Hydrogenovibrio crunogenus: one gene and its partner. The protein of the gene in region 1 interacts with the protein of each later gene in a pairwise test. Links are inferred from orthologs where the notes say so. Each region holds a gene or a part of one and is shown in the gene's direction. Other genes may lie near its edges.

What was found.
Region 2: the proteins of GHNINEIG_RS11600 (region 1) and topA interact in binary tests that used the Escherichia coli proteins (3 or more experiments, as listed by UniProt). The link is inferred for Hydrogenovibrio crunogenus from one-to-one orthologs.

Annotation. Positions count from the first base shown.
Region 1 is NZ_CP032096.1:2,439,258-2,451,200, reverse strand. Bases 5,070-8,015 are described here. They hold GHNINEIG_RS11600 (YigZ family protein), read left to right. Parts: upstream 5,070-6,217; coding sequence 6,218-6,814; downstream 6,815-8,015. Other genes in these bases: queF (NADPH-dependent 7-cyano-7-deazaguanine reductase QueF), read left to right, coding at 7,097-7,930; GHNINEIG_RS11595 (hypothetical protein), read right to left, coding at 6,828-7,022; GHNINEIG_RS11605 (cation diffusion facilitator family transporter), read left to right, coding at 5,160-6,128; rlmD (23S rRNA (uracil(1939)-C(5))-methyltransferase RlmD), read left to right, coding at 5,070-5,102. In the rest of the region: rnpA (ribonuclease P protein component), read left to right, coding at 1-260; membrane protein insertase YidC, read left to right, coding at 379-2,034; GHNINEIG_RS11620 (hypothetical protein), read left to right, coding at 2,055-2,381; tRNA uridine-5-carboxymethylaminomethyl(34) synthesis GTPase MnmE, read left to right, coding at 2,477-3,832; more of rlmD, read left to right, coding at 3,879-5,069; GHNINEIG_RS11585 (EAL domain-containing protein), read left to right, coding at 8,033-10,924; GHNINEIG_RS11580 (HAMP domain-containing sensor histidine kinase), read left to right, coding at 10,959-11,943.
Region 2 is NZ_CP032096.1:205,727-217,852, forward strand. Bases 7,941-11,069 are described here. They hold topA (type I DNA topoisomerase), read left to right. Parts: upstream 7,941-8,317; coding sequence 8,318-10,822; downstream 10,823-11,069. Other genes in these bases: GHNINEIG_RS00925 (response regulator), read right to left, coding at 7,941-8,056; GHNINEIG_RS00935 (sensor domain-containing diguanylate cyclase), read right to left, coding at 10,867-11,069. In the rest of the region: GHNINEIG_RS00890 (sigma-54-dependent transcriptional regulator), read right to left, coding at 1-316; GHNINEIG_RS00895 (ATP-binding protein), read right to left, coding at 340-2,517; GHNINEIG_RS00900 (DUF4390 domain-containing protein), read right to left, coding at 2,569-3,189; 16S rRNA (cytosine(967)-C(5))-methyltransferase RsmB, read right to left, coding at 3,193-4,506; fmt (methionyl-tRNA formyltransferase), read right to left, coding at 4,510-5,448; def (peptide deformylase), read right to left, coding at 5,445-5,954; DNA-processing protein DprA, read left to right, coding at 6,021-7,157; more of GHNINEIG_RS00925, read right to left, coding at 7,154-7,940; more of GHNINEIG_RS00935, read right to left, coding at 11,070-12,126. UniProt on the Escherichia coli protein: Releases the supercoiling and torsional tension of DNA, which is introduced during the DNA replication and transcription, by transiently cleaving and rejoining one strand of the DNA duplex.

The DNA of each region.
Region 1 (11,943 bases):
CGATTGCTAAGAAACAATTGGCAAAATCCGTTTGGCGTAATCGAGTAAAAAGATTGGCAAGAGAGACATTTCGTCAACATAAACAAGCATTAAGCGGGTATGATATTGTGGTTTTGGGGCGACGAGGCATGCAAGACGTTGATAATGAAACCTTGATTAAAAGTTTTGAACATTTAATCCGTAAAATACAAAAAAGTGGATTAAAAGATGGGAAGCCGATGACAAACACAAAAAAGTCACCGACTAAACGATCAAAATAAGGTTTAATAGAGAGTCTTTGGCTTAATTTTTGAGTCGAAATGATTCGAGATTTGGAATACAAAATTTATCTTCGGCTTTTTGACAAGTCGGACTATTGAGAAGTTAGGAACAGTATTGATGAATATGAGATCTTTCTGGTGGTTAGCACTGGCATTTACATTACTCTGGATTTGGATGCAATGGACACAGTTTCAGCATAAAGCGTCATTGCCCCCTCAAACAGCCGCTGTGACACAAAAAACTGATAAAGGAATGGACACCTCTGAGATTAACCCGGATGTGCCAACGGCCCATCAGGCTATGGAAGATGTTCCGACCGCCAAAGCACAAATTAAACAGGCACAGCGTATTTCAGTGAAAACCGATGTGCTGGATATCGTTATTGATACGCAAGGCGGTGATATCCGAGATGTGAAGCTATTGAAGTATGCAGCAACGAATGATCGTGCTCAACCGTTCCATTTGATGGGTGACACCGGACAAATGATGTATGTGGCGCAAAACGGGATCGCGTTGCAATCCAAGGCCGTTTTGCCAGCGCCTACCCATAAATCGTTATATCAAACTCCTCAAACCCATTATGAAATGACCGGCGATACGCTGACGGTTCCACTGACGTGGGAACAAGATGGTGTGAAAGTCACGAAGACCTATGTCTTTACCAAGGGCAAATACGTTATCGGTTTAAACTATCAAATTGATAACACCACACAGAAAGAATGGGCCGGTGGTCTTTATTCTCAGTTAGTCCGCAATACTTATGATCCGGATCATAATGCCATGATGTATACCTACACAGGACCGGTTCTGTATGATGGCCACGCTGAAAGCAAATACAACAAACATTCTTTTGATGACTTGAGCAAACAGCCGATTCAAGGTGTTCAAACCACGGGTGGCTGGGCCGCGATGATTCAGCACTATTTCATGTCAGCTGTGATTCCGGATCAAGAGAGTCAGAACCGTTATTATGCGAAGCCATTAAATGATGGTGAGTATGTTGCGGGTGTGGTTGAACCAATGGAGACGGTTGCTGCGGGTCAATCACAAACCTTGTCATCGGAATTATATATTGGCCCGATTATTCAGGATAACCTGGAAAAAATTGCGCCAGGTCTTGAGTTGACTGTTGACTATGGTGTTTTAACGATTATCGCCGAACCTATCTTCTGGGTGTTGGAAAAAATTCATGCATTGGTGGGCAACTGGGGTTGGTCAATCATTTTATTAACGGTATTGATCAAACTGTTGTTCTATAAACTGTCTGAAACGTCTTACCGTTCCATGGCGCGTTTGAAGAAGTTCCAGCCAAAGCTCAAACAGTTGAAAGAAAACTATGGCGACGACAAAGTCATCTTCCAGCAAAAAATGATGAAGCTGTATAAAGAAGAAAAGATTAATCCGTTGGGCGGGTGTTTACCGATTTTGGTTCAAATGCCGGTTTTCATCGCACTTTACTGGGTACTGCTTTATTCTGCTGAAATGCGCCAAGCACCTTGGATTTTATGGATCGATGATTTATCGGTTAAAGATCCCTATTTCATCTTGCCAATCCTGATGGGGATTTCAATGTGGGTACAGCAGAAGTTGAACCCTTCAGCGATGATGGATGAAATGCAACAAAAGGTCATGAAAGCACTGCCTTTTATTTTCACAATCTTCTTCATGTTCTTCCCGGCCGGTTTGGTACTTTACTGGGTAGTGAACAACATTCTATCGGTGTCACAGCAATGGTACATCACCAGAAAAATTGAAGCCGGCGAAGAGAAATAATTGAAAGAAAAGGAAAACACATGCAATTAACTTATCAAAAACTGGGTAAAGATCATCCAATGTTCGGTAAGGTCACGTTTTTAGTTGCAGACGGTACCACACCGATTTGCTATAAAACTGAAAACGGTTATATTCCGCTGGAAGAAGGTGCGGCTTCCGCGGCCACGGCGCCTACTAAGGAATCAATAGACACGCAGCCGCTTTATGTTTTGTCATTTAAAGTGAATGATGAGGCGGAAGAAATGACATTCAAATCAAAGAAGAAGTTGGATAAAACCGTCGAAAGACTGAATCAAAAACCTTTTGTAACGGATTTGAAAACAACGACTTATAACGTGGTTTCTTAGTTGCTCTGAACAAGGGGTTGATTTGACAAAACGCCCTTTTCAGGGCGTTTTGCGTTTTCATCAGGTATTTAAATTCACCGAAAGGATTCTGGAAATTGGATTTCTCAACAAACGACACCATTGCAGCAATTGCCACCGCACCTGGCCGCGGAGGTGTGGGGATCGTCCGTGTTTCAGGAAATAAAGCCGCCAAGATTGCGGAACAGGTTTTGGGGATATGCCCCAAACCGCGTTATGCACATTATGGTTCGTTTTTGGGCGCGGAAGGCCAGGTTTTGGATCAGGGGATTGCGCTGTTTTTCCCGAATCCGCATTCCTTTACGGGTGAAGATGTGTTGGAACTGCAAGGGCATGGTGGGCCGGTTATTTTGCAATGGCTGTTAGAGCGCGTGGTACAGTTAGGCGCACGTTTAGCTGAGCCCGGTGAGTTTTCAAAACAAGCGTTTTTGAATGATAAGCTCGATTTGGCACAAGCCGAAGCCATTGCGGATTTAATTGATGCCAGCTCTCAGCAAGCCGCCAGATCAGCCCTGAAGTCATTACAAGGGGATTTCTCAAACCAGGTGAATGAACTGGTCGAACAGCTCATACAATTACGAATTTATGTAGAAGCCGCAATCGATTTTCCGGAAGAAGAAATCGATTTTTTATCAGACGGTAAGGTCGCAGGCCAGCTTCAGCATATTTTAGAGCAGTTACATCGGGTCTTAGCTGCGGCACAGCAAGGCGTGTTGTTACGAGAGGGCATGTCTGTTGTCATCTTAGGGCGGCCGAATGCGGGGAAGTCGAGTTTGCTGAACGCGTTATCGGGTCGAGAATCGGCTATCGTCACCGATATTGCCGGCACTACGCGCGACATTGTTAAAGAAGAGATTCAAATTGATGGGATGCCGCTACATGTATTGGATACCGCAGGGTTGAGAGAGGCAACGGATGCGGTGGAACAAATCGGTATCCAACGCGCCTGGGCAGCCATTGAAGAAGCCGATCGTATTTTGGTGATGGTTCAGGCGAATGAAGCCATTCATCCAGAAGACCAAGCCATTTTAGAAAAAATGCCATCCCATATACCTGTGACACTGATTCATAATAAAATTGATTTAATGGAAAAATCACCAGGCCTGGTAGAAAATGAAGGAGAAACCGAAATTTGGTTATCCGCAAAACATCATTTAGGACTGGATTTACTGAAGCAGCATCTTAAAACGGAAATGGGGTATGCTCAGACCGAGGAAGGTGTTTTTATGGCACGAAAACGCCACTTGGAAGCGTTGGAAACGGCTTTACATTTCGTTGAAACCGGCCAACAACAGTTAGAGCATTTCGCGGCTGGGGAATTGTTGGCAGAAGATTTACGCCAAGCACAGCAAGCATTGTCTGAAATTACCGGACAATTTACGTCCGACGATTTGTTGGGGCGCATCTTTACCTCGTTTTGTATCGGTAAATAATGCAAGGTCCAGACGTTTTTAACTTGTAAACTAAAAAAGAAAATAAATGAAAACAGTGACAGTTAAGATTGAAACGTTATCTCATGATGGTCGTGGTGTTGGCCGTTTGAATGGTAAAGCGATTTTCGTTGAAGAAGCCGTGCCGGGTGATGTGGTGGAGGTTCGAATCACGGATCGACAGCCAAGCTATGAAGAAGCCGAAATCGTGCGTTTAATGGAACCCTCTGAAGAGCGGGTTGAGGCTTTTTGTCCTCACTATGACACCTGTGGTGGATGCCAATTACAGCATTTATCCATTGACGGTCAGCGAAAATGGAAAGCTTCTCACTTCTATACTGCTTTATCGAAAGCTTTAAATATGAAAGCCTGCCAGATTGACCCTCCTTTGACGGGGCAAGATTACGCTTATCGTCGTCGGGCGAGATTGGTGTTAGGGAAGAATAAAACCGATAAAGAGGCACGCTTTGGTTTTCGAGCAAAAGGCTCCAATGACATTGTGGATATTGAGCAGTGCCCTTTATTAACGCCAGCATTGAACGAAGCGTTAAAGCAAAAGCGTATGACCGTGTTACCAGATGCCAGTCGATCGCTTAAAGAAATCAGTGTGGTGGAAGCGGATAACGGCATCTTTTGGTCTGACCAATCCACTACGGGTTCGACATCGCCTTGTTACCATATAAACGGTTTGAAGCTTGATTTTCCAGCACAGGGGTTTGTTCAGGTAAATGCGGAAATCAATGAGCAGATGGTTAACAAGGCACTGGAGTGGTTGGATTTAAATAAGGACCAGCGTGTATTAGATTTATTTTGCGGAGTGGGGAACTTTACGTTACCAATTGCCCAGCAGGTAAAAGAGGTCATCGGTATTGAAGGCGAGGCGGATTTAGTGCAGATGGCGCAACGCAATGCAACCAATATGTATTGTGAGCAGGCTACTTTTTATCAAGCCGATCTGTTTAAAGATGTGAGCCCGCAAAACTGGTTTAGAAAACAGAAATATGATCGCGTTTTGCTTGACCCGGGCCGTCAAGGTGCTTACCAGCTTTGCAAAGGATTGGGGCACTTGAAAGCCGACAAAATTGTTTATGTTTCATGTAACGCATCAACGTTGATTCGAGACATCAAGGAACTGGAAAAACAAGGCTACCAGCTGAAAAAAGCGATTATGGTAGATATGTTTCCTCATACCTCGCACACCGAAGTAATGGTTCAGTTAACCAACACTGGTAAAAAACCCAAAAAACGAGGGCCGGGTATTTTTAAATTGTAAACCGGTGACAGCATTATCTGTGACACGGTACTTTTAGTCTTGAAAAGAGTTAGAAAAATGGCAGAGGTTAAAGTTCCTTTAGAACAAAAAATTGCGACAGAAAAAAGCGCTATCAAACTGGTGATGTTTGGTGATGTCATTATGGCTGTGCTTGGGTTGGTGTTCTTTTATTTAACCAACTCTCAAGCCATTCTGATGGATGGGGTTTACCCCTTCATTGATTTGGTGGCCGGGTTATTGACACTGCGTGTGGTTGGGTTGATGGCTAAACAGGCCAGCCAATCTCAACCGTTTGGCTATGCCATTTTCGAGCCGGTCTTGAACTTCATCAAAGGCATTTTAATTCTGCTGGTCATTTTGGTAGCTTTTTATGCTTCGGTAGAGGCCATTTTGCATGGCGGGCGCCACATTGATGCCAATATTGCGGTTTTCTATTCCATCATTGCGTCCATTCTCGGGTTTGGGTTGGCGGCGATCTTGTATCGTATGAATAAGACGGCAGAATCGTCTTTGATCGATGTCGACTTACAAGGCTGGTTGGTCGGGGGGATTCTCAGTATTGCGGTTGGCCTGTCTTTTGCGGTCGCAATTTGGATGGAATCGATCGGCCACAGTGAATGGGTGCCTTATACCGATCCAGTCGTGATTCTGGTCTTGATTATGATGATGTTGCCGATGCCTTTGAAAATCTTGAAAGACAACGGGCTTCAAATTATCGGCCGCACTGATAACAGTGATCATATGTCGTTATTGCAAAAAGAAGTGGAAACGGTCTTTGCGACTGTACCGTATCTGGATATGAAAATCCGTTACTTACAAGCAGGCAGAATGATTTACGTGCAGGTCTATATTCAAATGGAATCCGATTTTCCGTTTGACCTCAATCAACAAGATGCTTTACGAGACCGTTTGTTTCAACATTTGAAACGCACCTATGATTATTTATCTTTGGATGTCATCTATACCGCACAACCGATCTGGGTGGCACGAAGTGTAGGTGAGGATACGGTGCAATCATCCTCTTAAACGCGAACGTTATCATTAAAAATGACCAGGCCTGGTCATTTTTTGTTTGAATCACCACACTTTCTGTTCAATTGAATTGTATAAGGGTTATGTCTTACTTTACGCCAACCGAATTAGCACAAGCTGAAATTGAAATCAAAAAAAGCCGTTTCCTCGCGTTCGCGAAAGGCATTCAAAGCCGTGCGGAAGGCATGGAATGGTTAGAAGACATGAAAGCTGCATACCCGGATGCCCGTCATCATTGCTGGGCCTATATTTTGGGAGACCCTGCCTGTGCGACCAATGCGGGCATGGGCGATGATGGAGAACCGTCTGGCACGGCTGGCAAACCGATCTTAAATGTTCTTCAACACAAAGGTGTGGGCGATGTGATGGTGATTGTGGTGCGCTATTTTGGCGGCATCAAATTAGGCGCGGGAGGGCTAACGCGTGCCTATAGTCAGTCCGCGCAAGCCGTAATGGAAATGTTGCCAACCCATAAACAAATCCCGCTTACTTCAGTCAAAATTGACTGTGATTTTTCACAAGAACAGCCGATCCGTCATTTATTATCGACACTAGACGGCCAAGTTGAATCGATTGACTATGGTCAACAGGTGGTGATTGAAGCTTGCCTACCTGTTTCTCATCTAGCATCTTTCAAGGACTCTTTAAATGCCATGGGTTGTCCGTTTAAATGTCTTTGACGCATGGTCGTAATTACGCCATCCAGTAAATGGTTAAAATGATGCCGATAAAATAAAATAAAAGGGACAGTTGTAACATGCGCTTATTGGCAGCACGGCTGTTGAGGTGTTCGAAACGTGGCAATCGTCGCAATAAGATAAAACCACCCCACAAGACACCTAGAGCGAGTGCGGTTAATAGCATGCCCGTGATCAAAGTAATTAACATTGAAGCTCCATTCAATTCAGTAGACGGTTCAACGTATAATACCCAAAGTTCCCATGATTTGTGTAGAGACATTTATGACAAACCCCAATTCCACAGCCGATAAGAGCCTTTTAGGGCAAACAACTCCCTATTGTCAGGCATATGATCCAACGATTTTATTTCCGATTCCTCGCCAGGAAAAACGAGATGAATTGGGGTTTGATTTAAATTCTTTGCCTTTCTCGGGCGAGGACATCTGGACAGGGTATGAAATCTCCTGGCTTAACCTTAAAGGGAAACCCCAAGTCGGATGGGCTGAGTTTGTGTTTTCAGCCGATGCGCCTAATTTGATTGAGTCGAAATCTTTCAAATTGTATTTGAATTCCTTTAATGGAACTCGATTTGAATCAGAAGACGAGGTGATTGCTTGTTGGCAGAAAGATTTATCCCAAGCGTGTGGTAAGGCTGTTGGTGTCAGGTTTTATCGTTTGAATGAATCGGTTGTTTTGCAGGGAAATCTACCTGGTCATTGTTTGGATGCTTTGGATATCGAAGTTGAAAATTATCAGGTTACCCCCGACTTGTTGCATACTGATTCTGATGAGATGGTTTCTGAAACTTTGAATAGCCATTTGTTGAAATCCAATTGTCTGGTGACCGGACAACCTGACTGGGGATCGATTGTGGTTCGGTATGAGGGTGCGCACATCAATCACGAAGGGTTGTTGAAATACCTGATTTCATTTAGAGAACATAATGAATTTCATGAACAATGCGTTGAGCGTGTCTTTACGGATATTATGCGCTTCTGTCAGCCTCAAAAACTGACTGTCTATGCACGGTATTTACGCCGAGGGGGATTGGACATCAATCCTTATCGATCCAATTATGAGCAGACGTTTGATTGTGCAAGACTGGTACGACAATGATACGTTCTTGTAACGGTTGTTGCAGATGATAATAGTTATTGATATTATTCTTGTCTAAGTGCTTGGGATTGTGTATGGTGGCGGTAAAAAACTTAGTGTAGAATGACGAACATGAAACATCACCCCGACCCGGAAACTCAAACGATCCAAGAAAAGCAGCCTCTTGTGGTCTCACAATTCATGCACATCGGGTTAGAAACCTGTACGCCAGACACCTGTATTAAAGAGGTCATCGGGCAATTAAGCGAAAAAAACATCGGGTCGATTTTAATTGAAGAATCGAGCGAAATTATTGGCATCTGGACACGAACGGATCTGTTAAAACTCGATTTCTCTTCAGCAGACATTTTAAATTCACCGATTCGGTCGGTTATGAACTCGCCGGTTTGTCGAATTCATAAAGACGAACTGATTTCTTCGGCAACCTATTTATTCCATAAAAAACAGTTTCACCATTTATTGGTGGTCGATTGTGATGAAAATCCTATCGGGGTTTTGGCAGAGTCGGATTTGGTTCAGGCACAAAGCTGCGAAACCTTTTTAGATGGTATTTCTATTCAAGAGTTGCTGGCGGGGCACTTATACTTCATTCAGGCAGAGAGTGGCATGGATGAAGTATTGACGGTGATGTCGGAACACAAGGTGGATGCGCTGGTCGTCAAAGACGGGGATCAGTTGGGCATTGTCTCAATGCGTGACCTTCTGAAATGTTTCGCACAACAAATCGATTACAGCACGCTTAAGGTCAAAGACATCGCTTCCTGGCCATTGATTTCAGTCTCACAATCTCAAAGCCTCTCCTATGTCAGGCAATTCATGATTCAGCATAAATTCCATCACATTGGGGTGGAAGATGAAAATGGCAATTTACTTGATTTAATCAGTTTTTCCGAGCTATTGCACCGCATTGAAGAAAACTTTTATTACCAAGCCAGTCTTAGCATCAAAGAAAAAGAACAGCGCATATTAGAAGCCGAGACGCTTTATCGTGATTTATTGAGCATGTCGCTCAATGGGGTCATTATTTATCAAGACGACAAGATTGCTTTTGCAAACCATGCCGCTCATCAACTATTGGGCTATGAGGATAATGCGTTATTGGAAAGCTGTCTTTTAAACCTCATTCCTGATGTCGAGCATGACCGCTTCTTGCAGCGTCTGCAAAAAATTGACCAACATCATCCTGACTTTATTGAACAGACCATCTTATGTAAAGACGGCTCTGAGGTGATGGTGGAAATGACCCATAAACCCATTACCTACCATGCTGAACCCGCGCATTTGATTGTGGTGAATGATTTGAGTTTTCGTCAGGAAAGTGAACGTTTTCAAATGTTGACACGCTCCGTTTTCGATAATGCCGGGGAAGGGATTTTGGTCACCGACATTCACAATCGTTTTGTGGTGGTGAATAAGAAATTTGAAGAAATTACCGGTTACAGCCAAGAAGAAGTGCTTGGAAAAAACCCGTCGATTCTGAGTTCGGGTCAGCAATCAACCTTGTTTTATCAGGCAATGTGGCAAGAGTTAATCGAAAAAGATACCTGGCAGGGAGAAATTTGGAACCGGAAAAAAGATGGCACAATGTATCCGGAATGGCTCACAGTCAATGCGGTTAAAAACAAACAAGGCCAATTGCTACACTATGTTGGGTTGATGAAAGACCTGAGCCAACAAAAGGCCACCGAGCAGGAAATCACGCGGCTCTCTTTTTATGATATTTTGACTGGGTTGCCTAATATCTCTTTATTTAAGAATCGTTTGCAGCAATCGATTCAAATGTCGGTCCATGAATCTAATCAAGTGGCGTTGCTCATCGTTGATATTGCGCGTTTTAAAATGATTAACGATGCCATAGGGTATGAACATGGAGATCAATTGCTAAAAGGCGTTGCTCAACGTTTAACCCAATTATTGGATGCGGAAGATTCAGTGGCTCGTTTAGGAGCAGATAACTTTTTGATTTTGATGGAATCCTTCCAAAATAAGCAGGATGTGTCGTATTTTGCTGAAGAGATTATGGAAGCCTTTTCATCACCTTTCGAAGTGGAAGGTCATGAACACATTCTGGATATCAAGATCGGTGTCGCGCTTTCTTCGATTGATGGGGACACGGCGTTAGATTTAATGAAGTCAGCGGATGAAGCCCTGTTTGAAGCAAAAAAGTTGCCTCACAGTGGGTATGTTTATCATTCCTCAGAATTAGCCGCGACCACATCGGAATACTTCTTCTATGAAAAAGCCTTACGTCAGGCGATTGAGAATCAGGAATTGGTTGCCTATTACCAACCACAGATTGTTTTAGAGACCAACCAGGTGGTGGGGGCAGAAGCATTGGTCCGTTGGATTCATCCTGAAATGGGGGTCATCTCGCCAGTTAAGTTTATCGGGATTGCCGAGTCAACCGGGTTGATTATCCCGCTGGGTCGGGAAATTTTGTTGCAGGCTTGCCAACAATGGTTAACCTGGCAACGTCAAGGTCTGACGCTGGAACGTATTTCGGTCAATGTGTCGACAGTACAATTGATGCACAGCGGTTTTGTTCAATCTGTTGCGCAAGTACTGGAAGAAACAGGGCTCGATCCGAAATATCTTGAACTGGAAGTGACCGAAAGCTTTTTATTGCAGAATGAGCAAGAGGGGATTGCTGTGTTACATGCCCTAAAAGCCCTAGGACTGTCTTTATCGATGGATGATTTTGGAACAGGCTTCTCTTCCCTGTCTTATTTAAAGAAGCTACCGCTCGATCAGCTTAAAATCGATCAGTCTTTCATCCGATCCTTACCCCATGATAAAGAAGACTTGGCGATTGTCGATGCGATAATCGCTGTTGGTCTGGCCGTCGGTGTTGAAGTTATTGCTGAGGGGGTTGAGACTGAAGCGCAGATGGAATATCTGCACAAAAAAGGCTGTCAGTTAGGTCAAGGCTATGGGTTTAGTCCACCGGTTAAACAGGAAGAATTTTTACAATGGTGCCAAACCTTCCACAAATAAAGCCGGACTTGAACAGTCTAGTAAGAGGCTTCTCATGTCTAGCTTTTTATCACGATTAAAGCCTCTTTTCCATCAAGTGAACTTGCCATGGGTGGGGTCTCTTTATCAATGGATGCTCGCCAGTTTTATGCTTGTCAGCGTGCCATTGATTTTTGCCATTGTGTACGCCTTGATGGCGATGGACAACTACTCCAAACAAGCTCATAAAAGTGTCTTCCAAACCATAGTGGTGACCGAAAACAGTCGATTAGTCTTGGAACGACTGGTTTCGATGGAACGCAGTATCCGTCAATACCAGGTTTTAAAAGAGGCTTCGTTATTAAAGGCGTTTTCAACCCATCATCAAAAGCTGGTGGATCTGATCAATGAATCACAGTCAGAACATTTACCCGCTCATCTGAACAACCAATTGCAGCAATTAAAGCAACACGAAACAGCGTTATTTCAATTGATTAGCGCAAAAGAAAACGGTAAAGCCCTGTCTGAAAAGGTGCTCAGTCAGTTTGCGGACTTGGCTCAACAAGCTCGGAAGATTATAGAACTGGGATCAAAGCAACAATCTTTGGAAGTCATCGCCTTATCGGAATATGAAAGTCAGGTACGACAGCGATTGTTTTTTATCGTCTTGGCCAGCGCATTACTTGCTCTCGGGCTTAGTATCTTTTTTGTACACTACATTACCCGCCCTATTAAGAAAACGCGGATGCAGATTCAGCGGCTTGTCAAAGAGGATTTCGAAACCCCTATTGTGATCAAAGGCCCTAAGGATTTGCAGGAACTTGGAGAGAATTTAGAAGGACTCAGGCAAGAGCTTAAACATCTTGAAAATGAAAAACAGCAGTTCATCCGTAATATCTCCCATGAATTGAAAACGCCCTTGGCCACTTTGAAGGAAGGCACCGACCTGTTGTCGGAGGAATTGATTGGTTCGCTGAATGCGGAACAGAAAGAAATTGTGGAATTGATGCAGGTCGGTAACTTCAACATCATGAATTTGGTGGCCAACTTGTTGGAATATC
Region 2 (12,126 bases), 2.2 Mb from region 1 along the record:
TTTCTAAAAAATCATACGCACCGAGTTTTGTCGCTTCGATAGCAGTCTCAATCGTACCGTGCCCAGACATCATAATGACACTGCTGTGATCGAGAACATTTTCAGCAATCATTTCTTTCAGAAGCGAAATGCCATCAATATCGGGCATCCATATGTCTAGAAAAATTAAGTCGGGCGCTTTGTTTCGCCAAATGTCTTGCGCTTGTTGCCCATTGGCAGCAACCATGACTTCATACCCCTCTTCAGAAAAAATTTCCTGCATGAGGCTACGAATGTCCTTTTCATCATCAACGATCAGTAATTTGCCTGGTTTCATAGTAGGGTCATTTTATTAGACAGCTATACTTTAGTATGTTGCGGTAAGTTTATTATAAAGCAGGTTCCTTGTTCGAGTTCCGATTCTACATGAATTTGTCCTTGATGTTCGTCGACAATTTTTTTCACGATCGCTAACCCCAATCCAGTTCCTTTCGGTTTATCAGTGGAATAAGGTTCAAATATCCAGTTTTTTGCTTTTTCGGGAATCCCCGGTCCATTATCACAAATAGAAAAATTAATCTCATCTTGTGCACAATCGGTTCGAACTTCAATGCGTGTGTCTGGTCTTTCACCACAGGCTTCAATCGCATTCTTAATCAAGTTATGTAGCAACTGTCTTAGTTTTGAAGCGTCCGCTGTGATTTTTGGGCATTGTGGGTCTATTTTGTAAGAGACCTTCCAATTTGCTTTAGGGTCTTTATACATACTCACCACATCCTTGATAAGGGTGTTCAAGTTGAGTTGACTCAGTTCAATTTCAGGGGTATCTGCATACTCGGTAAATGCTTGAACCAAGTTTTGCATGGCTCCAACCTGTTCAATGATGGTATCAGTCATTCTTTTAAGGAGCTGTTGGTCAGAAGGCGTCAGCTTATTGTTGAGCTTATAATGTAGTCGTTCTGCAGAAAGCTGGATGGGCGTTAGCGGGTTTTTGATTTCATGGGCTAAGCGTTGAGCAACGTCACTCCACGCCGCATGCAATTGTGCTTGTACCAGCTGAGTGATGTCTTCAATGACAATAACAAATCCGCCTACTTTCTGATCAAGGCTGGGCAGTGTTGAGCCATGAACCAGTAATATTTTTTGACCTTCTTTACAATCAAAGGTAAGTTGTTCGCTCCAAGGTTTGGCGTCGTTTCGGAATAAAGGAAAAATGGTGTCAAAAAACTGTTTTAAATGCTGGCTCTCAGGTTGTTTCAAGATTTCATTCAGTGGTTTTCCAAGCTGTTTAAACAGGTCGGTATTCAGAATACTGTTGGTGGCGTCATTAATGGTTTTTAATCGTAAGTTCATGTCTAAGGTTAGGACGCCACTATTGAGATTTTTGATAATGGCTTGCAGATAAAGCTTCTGCATTTCAGTTTGCTGGTGCCCAAATTTGATGTCATTTCGTGCTTTTGCAATCTGCTGAATCATGTCGTTAAAAGAGTGAATGAGTTGTCCCATTTCATCTTCTTGAACGACCGGCATGGAAATGGCGTAATCTCCTTTCGCAACGGCTTCTGTTCCGCGTGCTAATGTTCGAATGGGTCGGGTAATGTTTTGAATGGTTTTGATTGTGAAAAGTAGAGCACTGATCATGGTTAATAAGAGCACCATGCTTAAAATCACGGTAAAGCTCGTTTTAAGTGGCCCCTTCAAATAAGACAATTCTTGATATTGGCTAGCCGAAATTCGAACCGTATCGGCTAAGTGGCTTAATTGTTCCGGAATTGAAAAAACGGCTTGTAACGCATAGTGTTTGTTGTTGTGTATATCTGTAATCGGCAACATAATCCGGATGATCTGATAAGACGTATTTAACCCAGATTGCGTTTCAATGGCGGCATAGGTTAATTTTTTTCGGATCTGTTGAAACAGTCTGGGGGCAGGGGATTTAGGCAAAATATTAACATTATCCTGACTGCTGTACGCGATGAGTTGACCATCGCTTTTATAGAGGGCAATTTCTCGAGTATTCAGTTGTTCCCCGAGTTTATTCAGAGTGAGGACGGGCGTAATAAAGAGTTCATCACGATGCAGTTTAAGCGCTTGTTGAGTGTTGTTCAGGTTACGCCGAGTTTGATCATCCAATGTGATTTGAACCAGCTTGACCGCATTAGCTAAGGCCTCTTCTGTTTTGACATCAAACCATTGGTTAATCCCTTGATGGACGAAACTCATGGAAAAATAAAAAATAATGGCAAGTGGGATTCCCAACATAAAGCCAATAACGGTTGTTAATCGAACAGTCAATCTGAGGCCAGGAATATTGGCCTTGTACTGCTTTCGAAGCTTGTGAAGGGTTCGAGCAAGCATTATGATCAATACAATCATGCCGCCAAATGAAATAAACAACAAGGTAGAGTAGGTTTGTGCAAACTGTGAAGCGTTTTGCAGAATCTGGCTCATGACAATCAAGGAAATCAACAAGATGCTGGAAATCGCAATGAGCCAGCCATATTGTTTGAGGAAACGTGATTGTTGATTTGAAGGCATATAAATCTGCTTTAAAAAAGTTAAATAAGTAAAGAATTCAGTCGATTAAGGTTATAACCAACTTTTGGGTGATTGAATTTGGATGTTACTCCAATCACTGTCTAAGTGCCAGTCCGAAGACCATAATGCATCAATAATCAATGGCGTAGGCAGTTGCCATTTATTCAGCGAAACACGCATCTTGATCGCATAAAGTGTATTAGGGTGTAAATCCGCCAAGTCAGTTATTCGGAAGTTAGAGAGCGTTCCCAGGGTGTACAAAGCATCTTTCAAGTTGCTAAAGCTTTGCACCTTTTTGTTACGTTTATTTGAGATGATATACAGTTGGCTGTAACCAAAATATTGCAACTGGGATTGATATTGAATGGTGACACGGTTGCGATGCATATTAAATCCTAATAGCGAATGGACTTCATTCAGTTCTATTTCGGTATTAAACGTTAAGGGAATTTCATGTTGCAACGCGGTGAGAACAGGTTCTTTAAATTGAAAGCGAACGCTAGCATCAAGTACCAGTTGCTGATTATCCTGATAGTCATTTAAATACAGGATTTGGATGGAAGAGGGTGGAGTGTCAGCCGCATAAATGAAAGAACTGAATCCTAATGTAATCACTAAGCTTAGGCGTTTGAAAACTGCAAAGATACCCCTGTCAACACCTAGCATTTTCATGATTTAACAACCTTTCTCAATTAAGCAATAATAAAAGCCGTCCATGCCATCCTGGCCTGGCAGAATCTGTCGCCCGGGGGCGTCTTTAATCGAAATTCCCCAGTCGGCGTCAATAGGGATTTCTTTCGCATCCGGTGTTTGTTGAAGAAATTGTGACACTTGATCCCGATTTTCCTGCGGTAAGACCGAGCAAGTGGCATAGAGTAGTTTTCCGCCCGGTTTTAATCTAGGCCAAATCGACTGTAGGATAGCTGCCTGTAATTCTGTCAATGCCGTAATGTCTTCGGGGGTTCGATGCCATTTGATATCGGGGTGGCGTCGAATAATGCCCGTGGCGGAACAGGGCGCATCCAATAAAATTTTATCAAATTGAATTTCCGGCCACCATTGGTCAGGCTGCGACGCATCGCCAACCTCAATCTCAGCGAACAGGTCTAAGCGATATAAGTTTTCAGACAAACGCTCAATACGCTCGGGCTCCTTTTCTAAGGCAAACACCTTAGCCTGGTTATCACTCAGTTCTAACAGGTGTGTGGTTTTGCCTCCGGGGGCGGCGCAGGCATCGAGAATAAATTCATTCGGCTGGGGCGCTAACAAATAAGCCGCTTGTTGCGCCGCTGCATCCTGCACACTGAATCCCCCCTCATCATAAGTCGGCAGTTGCGTAACGTCTAAACTGTTTTTTAACACGATGCCCTGCGGGGCCTTCGGGTGAATATCCGCCTCCACGTCTTGTTTTGAAAGCAAGTTTAAAAATGCGTCCCGGTTTTGGTGAAGTGGATTGACTCGCAAAGTTAACGGAGCGGGTTCATTGTTAGCCGACAAAATCTGCTCCCAATGGTCAGGGTAGGCGTTGCGAATGGTTTTGGTAAACCATTGTGGGTGTGAATAACGATAAGCCGGTTTTTTATCGACTTCTTCGCAAATGCTGTCTTTGTCCCGAAGAAAAGTTCTTAATACTCCGTTGATGAGACCTCTTGCCCAAGGCTTTTTCAGTGACTTGGTAAGATTAACAGTTTCAGAAACCGCTGCATGCTCCGGGGTATCCATATACAGAATTTGATAGAGTCCTAACAAGATAAGCTGATTAACATCTTCATCCTTGGCCTTTAACGGTTTTTTTAATAAATGGCTTCGAATGGCTTCCAACCGGTCTTGCCAACGTAGCGTACCCAACACCAAGTTTTGAGTAAAAGCGCGTTCTCGTCGATCGCTGAATTGCGCTAAGCCTTCAGCTAACGATTGGCTTAAAGAACGGCCATGTTCAATGACGGTTAAGCAAATTTTTAAAGCGATATAACGACTGTTAACGGCCATGGTTTATCCTAATGTTTGGCCAATCAGCTGACGCGCTTGCGCAAAGTCATAAGCGGGCATGGCTTTTTTACCTGAAGGTTGCACTTGTTTAATCAATAATGACCCTTTGCCAGTGGCGACTTCCATCCCTGCTTTGCTGACAGAAACGACCAGACCTGGTGATTTTTGGGTTGAAGCATCGCCGATTTCAGCTTGCCAGATACGCAAAGGTTGGCCTTGGTATTGCGTAAACGCAACCGGCCAAGGATTAAAGGCTTGTACTTGACGAGCTAAAGTCTGTGCGGAGGCCTGCCAATCAATCTCGGCCTCCGCTTTATTGAGCTTTTCAGCATAGGTGACTTGGCTTTCATCTTGTTGGACAGGAGACAGGTTGCCGGCTTGTAGGTCATTCAATGTTGTCATCAGTGCGTCACATCCTAGCGCACTTAAACGATCATGTAAGGTTTGTGCGGTATCTTCGGGCATGATGGGGGTTTTTAAGATGGTGAGCATATCTCCAGTATCCAGTCCCACATCCATTTGCATAATGGTCACACCCGTTTCAGCGTCCCCCATTTGAATTGCACGCTGAATGGGGGCCGCACCCCGCCATCGAGGTAAAATCGAGGCGTGAATGTTTAAACAGCCATATTTAGGCATGTCTAAAACGGCTTTGGGAAGTATTAGGCCATACGCCACCACAATCATCACATCGGCCTGAAGCGCTTCTAATTCCGCTTGCGCTTCAGGCGTTTTGAGTGACATAGGTTGGTAAACAGGAATGCCGTGCTCTAACGCGGTCTGTTTCACGGGGCTGGCAGTGAGTTTCCGACCTCGTCCTGCCGGTCGGTCGGGTTGGGTGTAAACCGCCACCACTTCATGCTCGGAGTCAATCAAGGTTTTAAGGGGGGGCACCGAAAAGTCCGGCGTGCCGGCGAAAATGATTCTAAGGGGCTGTGTCATGAGTTTGCTTGTACTGCCATTTCTTTTTTAAATTTTTGAATCGCCCGGGTTCGCTTTAATCCAGAAAGATGATCAATAAACAATTTGCCGTTTAAATGATCAATTTCATGTTGAATGCATACCGCTAACAGTTCGTTGGCTTCGAATTCGATCGTTTTGCCATCTCGATCCATGCCACGAACCAGTATGTCTGAGGGTCGGTCGACTTTTGCATAAATCCCCGGGATAGAAAGACAGCCTTCCTCCCAAGTGATTTTGCCTGCGGTTTTGACGATTTCCGGGTTCAATAAAGCAATGGGTTCGTCTTTGGTTTCAGAGATGTCAACCACAATCAAGCGTTGCTGTACGGCTACTTGAGGCGCGGCTAAGCCGATTCCCGGTGCATCATACATGGTGTAAAACATCTCATCTATGAGCTTGTCCAGTTCGTCTGTCATTTCAGGAACGGGCTTGCAAACCTCTCTTAATCCTTCATCAGGGTAGAGAACAATATCGAGTTTATCCATAATACAAGGTATACTTTTTTAACGTTTTGAATGAATGACCCTAAATTATAGCGGATTGAGTCACCTATGTCTGATTTAGACAACTTGCATGACTGGCTTTTATTACACTTTGCGCGCGTCAATGCAAAGCAATTGCCTCAAATTACATCTTATTTCGGCAGTATCTCACAAGCGATGGCTGCCTCGCAAGCGAGTTGGCAATCGAGTCAATTATTAACGCCTAAACAGCTTGAGCGTTTGTTCGACCCTGGCAATGACGTTCTTATCTCTGAGGCTGTTACTTGGTCACATCAGCCGGAACAAACCATTTTGACGTTAGAAGATGCGAGCTACCCTGAGTTACTGAAACGTATTTCAGACCCACCGATTTTGCTTTATGTCAGAGGGGATGTCAGTTTGCTCTCCGAACCTCAATTGGCGATTGTCGGCAGTCGGAATGCTTCTAAACAGGGACGCTTAACGGCCATGGACTTTGCACAGTATCTGGCCAGTGTCGGGTTAACAATCACCAGTGGGTTGGCGTCGGGTATTGATAAAGCGGCTCATGACGGTGCTTTGCAAGCAGAGGCTTCAAACTCGGACGGGATGCAAGGCACAACGGTCGCGGTGGTTGCAACCGGGCTCGATCGGGTTTACCCAGCAGCAAACCGAGAACTTGCACGTCAAATTGCCCAAAATGGCGCACTTGTATCAGAATACCCTCTGGGCACCAAACCCATGGCCCATTTTTTTCCACAACGTAACCGTATTATTTCCGGACTCAGCGTCGGCACTTTGGTCGTCGAAGCGGCATTGAAAAGTGGGTCGCTGATTACCGCTAGAACCGCTGTTGAACAAGATCGGGAAGTGTTCGCCGTGCCGGGTTCTATTAATAATCCCCAGGCAAAAGGATGTCACCAGTTGATTCGACAAGGAGCAAAATTGGTGGAATCAGGACAAGACATTTTGGAAGAACTATCCGCCATTTTACAATTATCCTTAAATGCTCCCTCTAATGCGCAAGAGGCACCGTATAACGAAAAAAATAAAGAGGAAGAACCGGGGAATCTTTTGCGTTATATTGAATTTGATCCTATCGGCTTGGATGAGTTGGCTGTACTCAGTAAGCTTCCTGTATCGGATATTCAGAGTCAATTGCTGATGTTGGAATTGGATGGTCGAATAGAGGCCTTATCGGCCGGAAGATGGCGTCGTTTGACTTAAATCTTTAACTGGGCGGTTTTGCAGCTGACCTTACGACCACCTTCCGAATATTCCAGTGCGTCAAAACTCAATTTGTTGGCCATCATGATTCCCCGTCCATGGTTATCCATGGCGCGGTCAATGGAGAACTCTAAATATTTTTCATAGTCAAACCCAGTGCCCATATCCGTAATCGTGACCGTCAGGTCAGAATCAGAGTGATCTAAGTCGACTGAGACATACTTTTTCTGGTTTTCCGGTAAGCTGAGTCGATAAGCAATTTCATCGTGCAGGCGTGCTTCATTGATCAACTGAGTTTTTTCGTCGTAGGTAATGCCTAAGTTACCATGCTCAACGGCATTGATCATTAATTCTAAATAACCAATCCCGATGCTATCCGGATCCTTGGTAAGAAACGCGATAAAGTTTGACAGATGTTTGGCTTCATCAAGCGTCTGGAATTGAAAGTGTCCACTTTTCATTAGAGGGAAGGCGGTGTTGATTCCCTCTATGGTGGTAAGCGCTTCCCGATGATTTTTAAAGTCTTTTAAAGCCGCATTAACAACTGAAATTAAGGTTTCTTTGGTAATTGGCTTAATTAGATAGTAGAATGCGCCAGCATTAATCCCGCGTTGAATTTCTGCTTCGCTGTTGGCAGAGGTTTGCAGAATAAACGGAATTTTTTTGTATTCAGGGTCTTCTTTAAGCTCTTCCAGCAACTGAATGCCATCTTTATTTGGCATTAGATAATCGGAAATGATGCAGTGGAAGAAATCTTTAGGTTTTTGGCGAATGAGATGAGAAGCTTCCTCCCCATCATTGGCAATGTATAAATTATAGTTTTCTGTTTTTAGAAAGCTTTGAAGCAGTTTTAAACTGATTAAATCGTCTTCTACAATCAGTAAATTGGCTTGTTTCATTACCTTTTATGCCTTTTTAAAACAATACTATAAGATGGGTTCTATGTCATAAGCTTAACATGTTTATGAATAGCTTCGCTACTCAAAATACAAGCCGAGGCCAAAGACTTGAGAGAAGCGACGGAATGGATTTGTGTACTAGAACTGAAAGAAAATCCGTCATGTTATGTTGCGCGGATTGATTGAAATAAAAGTTTGCAATTATTAGACTTTTTTTGCACTCTTTAAAAAATAAACCGACTGAAATAGAGAATAAAGCATATGACGAATTTGGTGATAGTGGAGTCTCCTGCTAAAGCTAAGACCATTGAAAAATACTTGGGCAAAGGGTTTACCGTTCGTTCAAGCTATGGCCATATCCGTGACATCCAGAAAAAAGGGATGGGGATTGATATTGAAAATGGTTTTATGCCGAATTACGAAATTTCGCCGGATAAAAAGAAGACCGTTACCGAATTGCGCAAACTAACCAAAGAAGCTGAAACTGTTTGGCTGGCAACGGATGAGGACCGCGAAGGGGAAGCCATTGCATGGCACCTAGCGGAAGCCTTAAAGCTAGATGTTAATGATACCAAACGTATTGTGTTTCATGAAATTACCAAAACGGCGATACAAAAAGCCATAGCCGAACCCCGTAAAGTGGATATGGACTTGGTTGAAGCGCAACAAGCCCGTCGTATTCTCGATCGTATCGTCGGGTTTGAGTTATCCCCTATTTTATGGAAAAAAATTCGAACAGGGTTGTCTGCCGGTCGTGTTCAATCTGTCGCTGTGCGTTTGATTGTTGAGAGAGAAAGAGAAATCGATGCATTTGAGTCGGATTATGTGTATCGCCTTCAAGGAACGTTGGATATTTTAGATGACAGCCAACAGGTCGTTGGAACGGTTGAGGTGAAGCGAGGCGCTGCCTTTAAGACGGAAGAAGAAGCGCAAGCCTATTTGGAACAAGCGAAATCGGCGGCATTGACGGTTTCGGCATTGGAAGAAAAACCGGCGAAAAAATCACCGAAAGCTCCTTTTACAACATCCACCCTGCAACAGGAAGCGTCTTCAAAACTGGGCTTTTCTGTCAAGCAGACCATGATGATTGCACAGCGTTTGTACGAGTCCGGGAAGATTACCTATATGCGTACCGACTCAGTCAATCTATCTGAGGAAGCCATTCAGAAGGCACATGATGAAATTGTCTCAGAGTTTGGCAAGTCTTATTCTAAAACGCGTCGCTATAAAACCAAAAATGCCGATGCGCAGGAAGCGCATGAAGCCATTCGACCGACTGATTTTTCAGTCAAGTCAGTGACGGGGGAACGCAATGAACAGCGTCTCTACCAGTTAATTTGGCGACGAGCGATTGCTTCTCAAATGGCAGATGCACAGTTAAAAAGAACCAATGTAGACATTGCTCTTGAAGGCATGCCTGCTGAAAAGCTGGTGGCGAAGGGTGAAGTCATTACGTTTGACGGTTTTCTGAAAGTTTATAACCTGGATGATGATGCTAAGGAAGGGCAATTACCACCATTGAAAGTCGGGCAGGCTTTGAAGTTAGGTGAATTGATTGTGAGACAGAGCTTTTCTAGACCTCCAGCTCGTTATAATGAGGCCAGCTTGGTTCGTACGCTGGAAGAAATGGGAATTGGCCGTCCTTCTACTTATGCGCCAACCATTGATACCATTCAACAGCGGGGATATGTGGTCAAAGAAGATCGGGAAGGGCGACAACGTGAGTATCGTCAATTGTCGCTGACGGCTGATGGTATGGACGTGAATACGCTGACCGAAACGACGGGAACGGAAAAGAATAAGCTCTTTCCAACCGATATCGCCGGGATCGTCACCGACTTTTTGGTGAAACATTTTGGTGATGTACTGGATTATCAGTTTACAGCCTCGGTGGAATCTGAATTCGACATCATTGCGCAGGGCAAAGAGTCTTGGCAGGAGATGTTGACCAAGTTTTACCAGCAGTTCCACCCTCGAGTGGACGCTGCAGAAGATGTTTCCAGAGAAGAAGCGGGGCAGTCGCGTGCTTTAGGAGATGACCCAAAAACCGGTAAACCGATGTTCGTTAAAATCGGACGGTTTGGTCCTTATGTGCAATTAGGCGATGGTGAAAATGAAGAGAAACCGACCTTTGCCAGCTTGATGCCTGGGCAAAAGATGGACACGCTAAAATTAGAAGAAGCATTGGAGCTGTTCAAATTACCGCGTGAAGTCGGTGAGATGCCGGAGTCGTTTTCCGCCAAAGCGGTTGATGGCACTGAGTTTGCCGTTGAAAAAGGGCAAATGATTATTGCCAAACAAGGCCCTTTCGGTCCGTACTTGGAATACGGTCCGAAAAAATATGCGCCAATTAAAGGGTTTGACCCTCTGAGTATTGAACTGGAAGATGCCGTCGCATTGATTGAGTCGAAAATCGTAACTGAAGCGGAAAAAATTATTAAGGTTTTCCCTGGAACCGATGTGAAGATTTTAAAAGGTCGGTGGGGGCCTTATATCACAGATGTGACAACGAAAAAGAACGCGAAAATCAAAAAAGATGAAGAGGCATTGGAACTTAGCCTAGAAGAGTGTCAAAAACGTTTGGACGAAGCGCCAGAACCGAAAAAACGTGGGCGAGCGGCGGCGAAAAAGAAAACGCCTGCTAAAAAAGCTACCGCTAAAAAAACCACCACCAAGAAGCCAGCGGCTAAGAAAAAACCGGCGGCGAAAAAAACGCCTGCTAAAAAACCAGCGCGTAAAACGCCAGCCAAAAAGACGTCTGACTAGTAAAGAGTTTTCTTACATTAGATGAGGGGTGTCATGGCTAAAATCTACCAGGCCTGGTAGATTTTATAACGGCCTTTTCCTGCATTTTTTGCTTGGTACATCGCTTGGTCGGCATGCTTCAGCAAGGTTTCTTTGGTTGAACCGTGATCCGGGAAAAGGGCGATGCCAATACTGGAACCAATTTTAATTTCATGGTCACCAATTTTGAAGGGCTGACTGAGTAGTTGATTGAGATTGTTACCAATTTCATTGAGTTGTTCAGGTGTGGTGTAAGCACGGCACAAAATCACAAATTCATCCCCACCTACACGAGCAAATAATGTGTCTTCGGCGATATGTTCAGCGATGAGTTCGCTCACCGATTTAAGCAGATGATCTCCCGTATCATGTCCCAGAGTATCATTGACAGTTTTGAAGTTATCTAAATCTAAAAACATCAAAGTAAACTTGTTGCCAGAATTCTTAAAGGCTTGCAGCCATTCATCTAGCGCCTGATAAAAGTAATTTCGGTTCGGTAACCCGGTGACAATGTCTGTATTTGCTAAAAAACTCAACTCCTGTTGGGTTTGTTTTAATTCCGTAATATCGGTATAAACCAAAGCATAATGCGTTGTCTGAGTGGTTTGGTGAATGACCTTTTGGCAATCCACCAAACTGGAGCGAGCCAACTCGCCGTTGGTGTGGTGTAGTGTCAATTCACCGCGCCAAGCCAGGTCCTTGTCCACTTGGCTTAAAATGTCCTGTGGTGGTTCGTCCTGTAAATTATCCAACAGATCTTTGAGCGTCATTTTAGCCAAGTCGGACTGCGTTAAGCCAAACGCGTCATGGAAGGCGGGATTCGTACGAATAAAGGATAAGTTTTCATTGGTAATCGCAATGGCTTCCTGAGTGTTTTCAAGTAAGATTTTATCTAGCGTCAGCTCTTCTTCCAATTGTTTTTGTTGAGTGATGTTTAAGCGGACGCAACTTAATTTTTCAACATTGCCGAGCTCATTGGTGATGGTTTGTCCGCGATCATATACCCAAATATACTCTCCATTGACGTCCATGACGCGATGAGTGTCTTCGTAATCGGTTATTTGGTGGCTGAGAAGTTTCAGGAGCTTTTTTTGGACCTGTTCTTGATCCAGCGGATGGATACGGGCTTGCCAGGCGTGTAAGTCTTGCGGAAAGTCATGCTGTGTAAAGCCGATCATGTCTTGCCATAAATCTGAAAAATACGCTTGATTGTTTTTGATGTCCCATTCCCAATACGCTAGGCGCCCACAATCTAAGACGAAAGATAATCGCTTTTTTTCCAATTC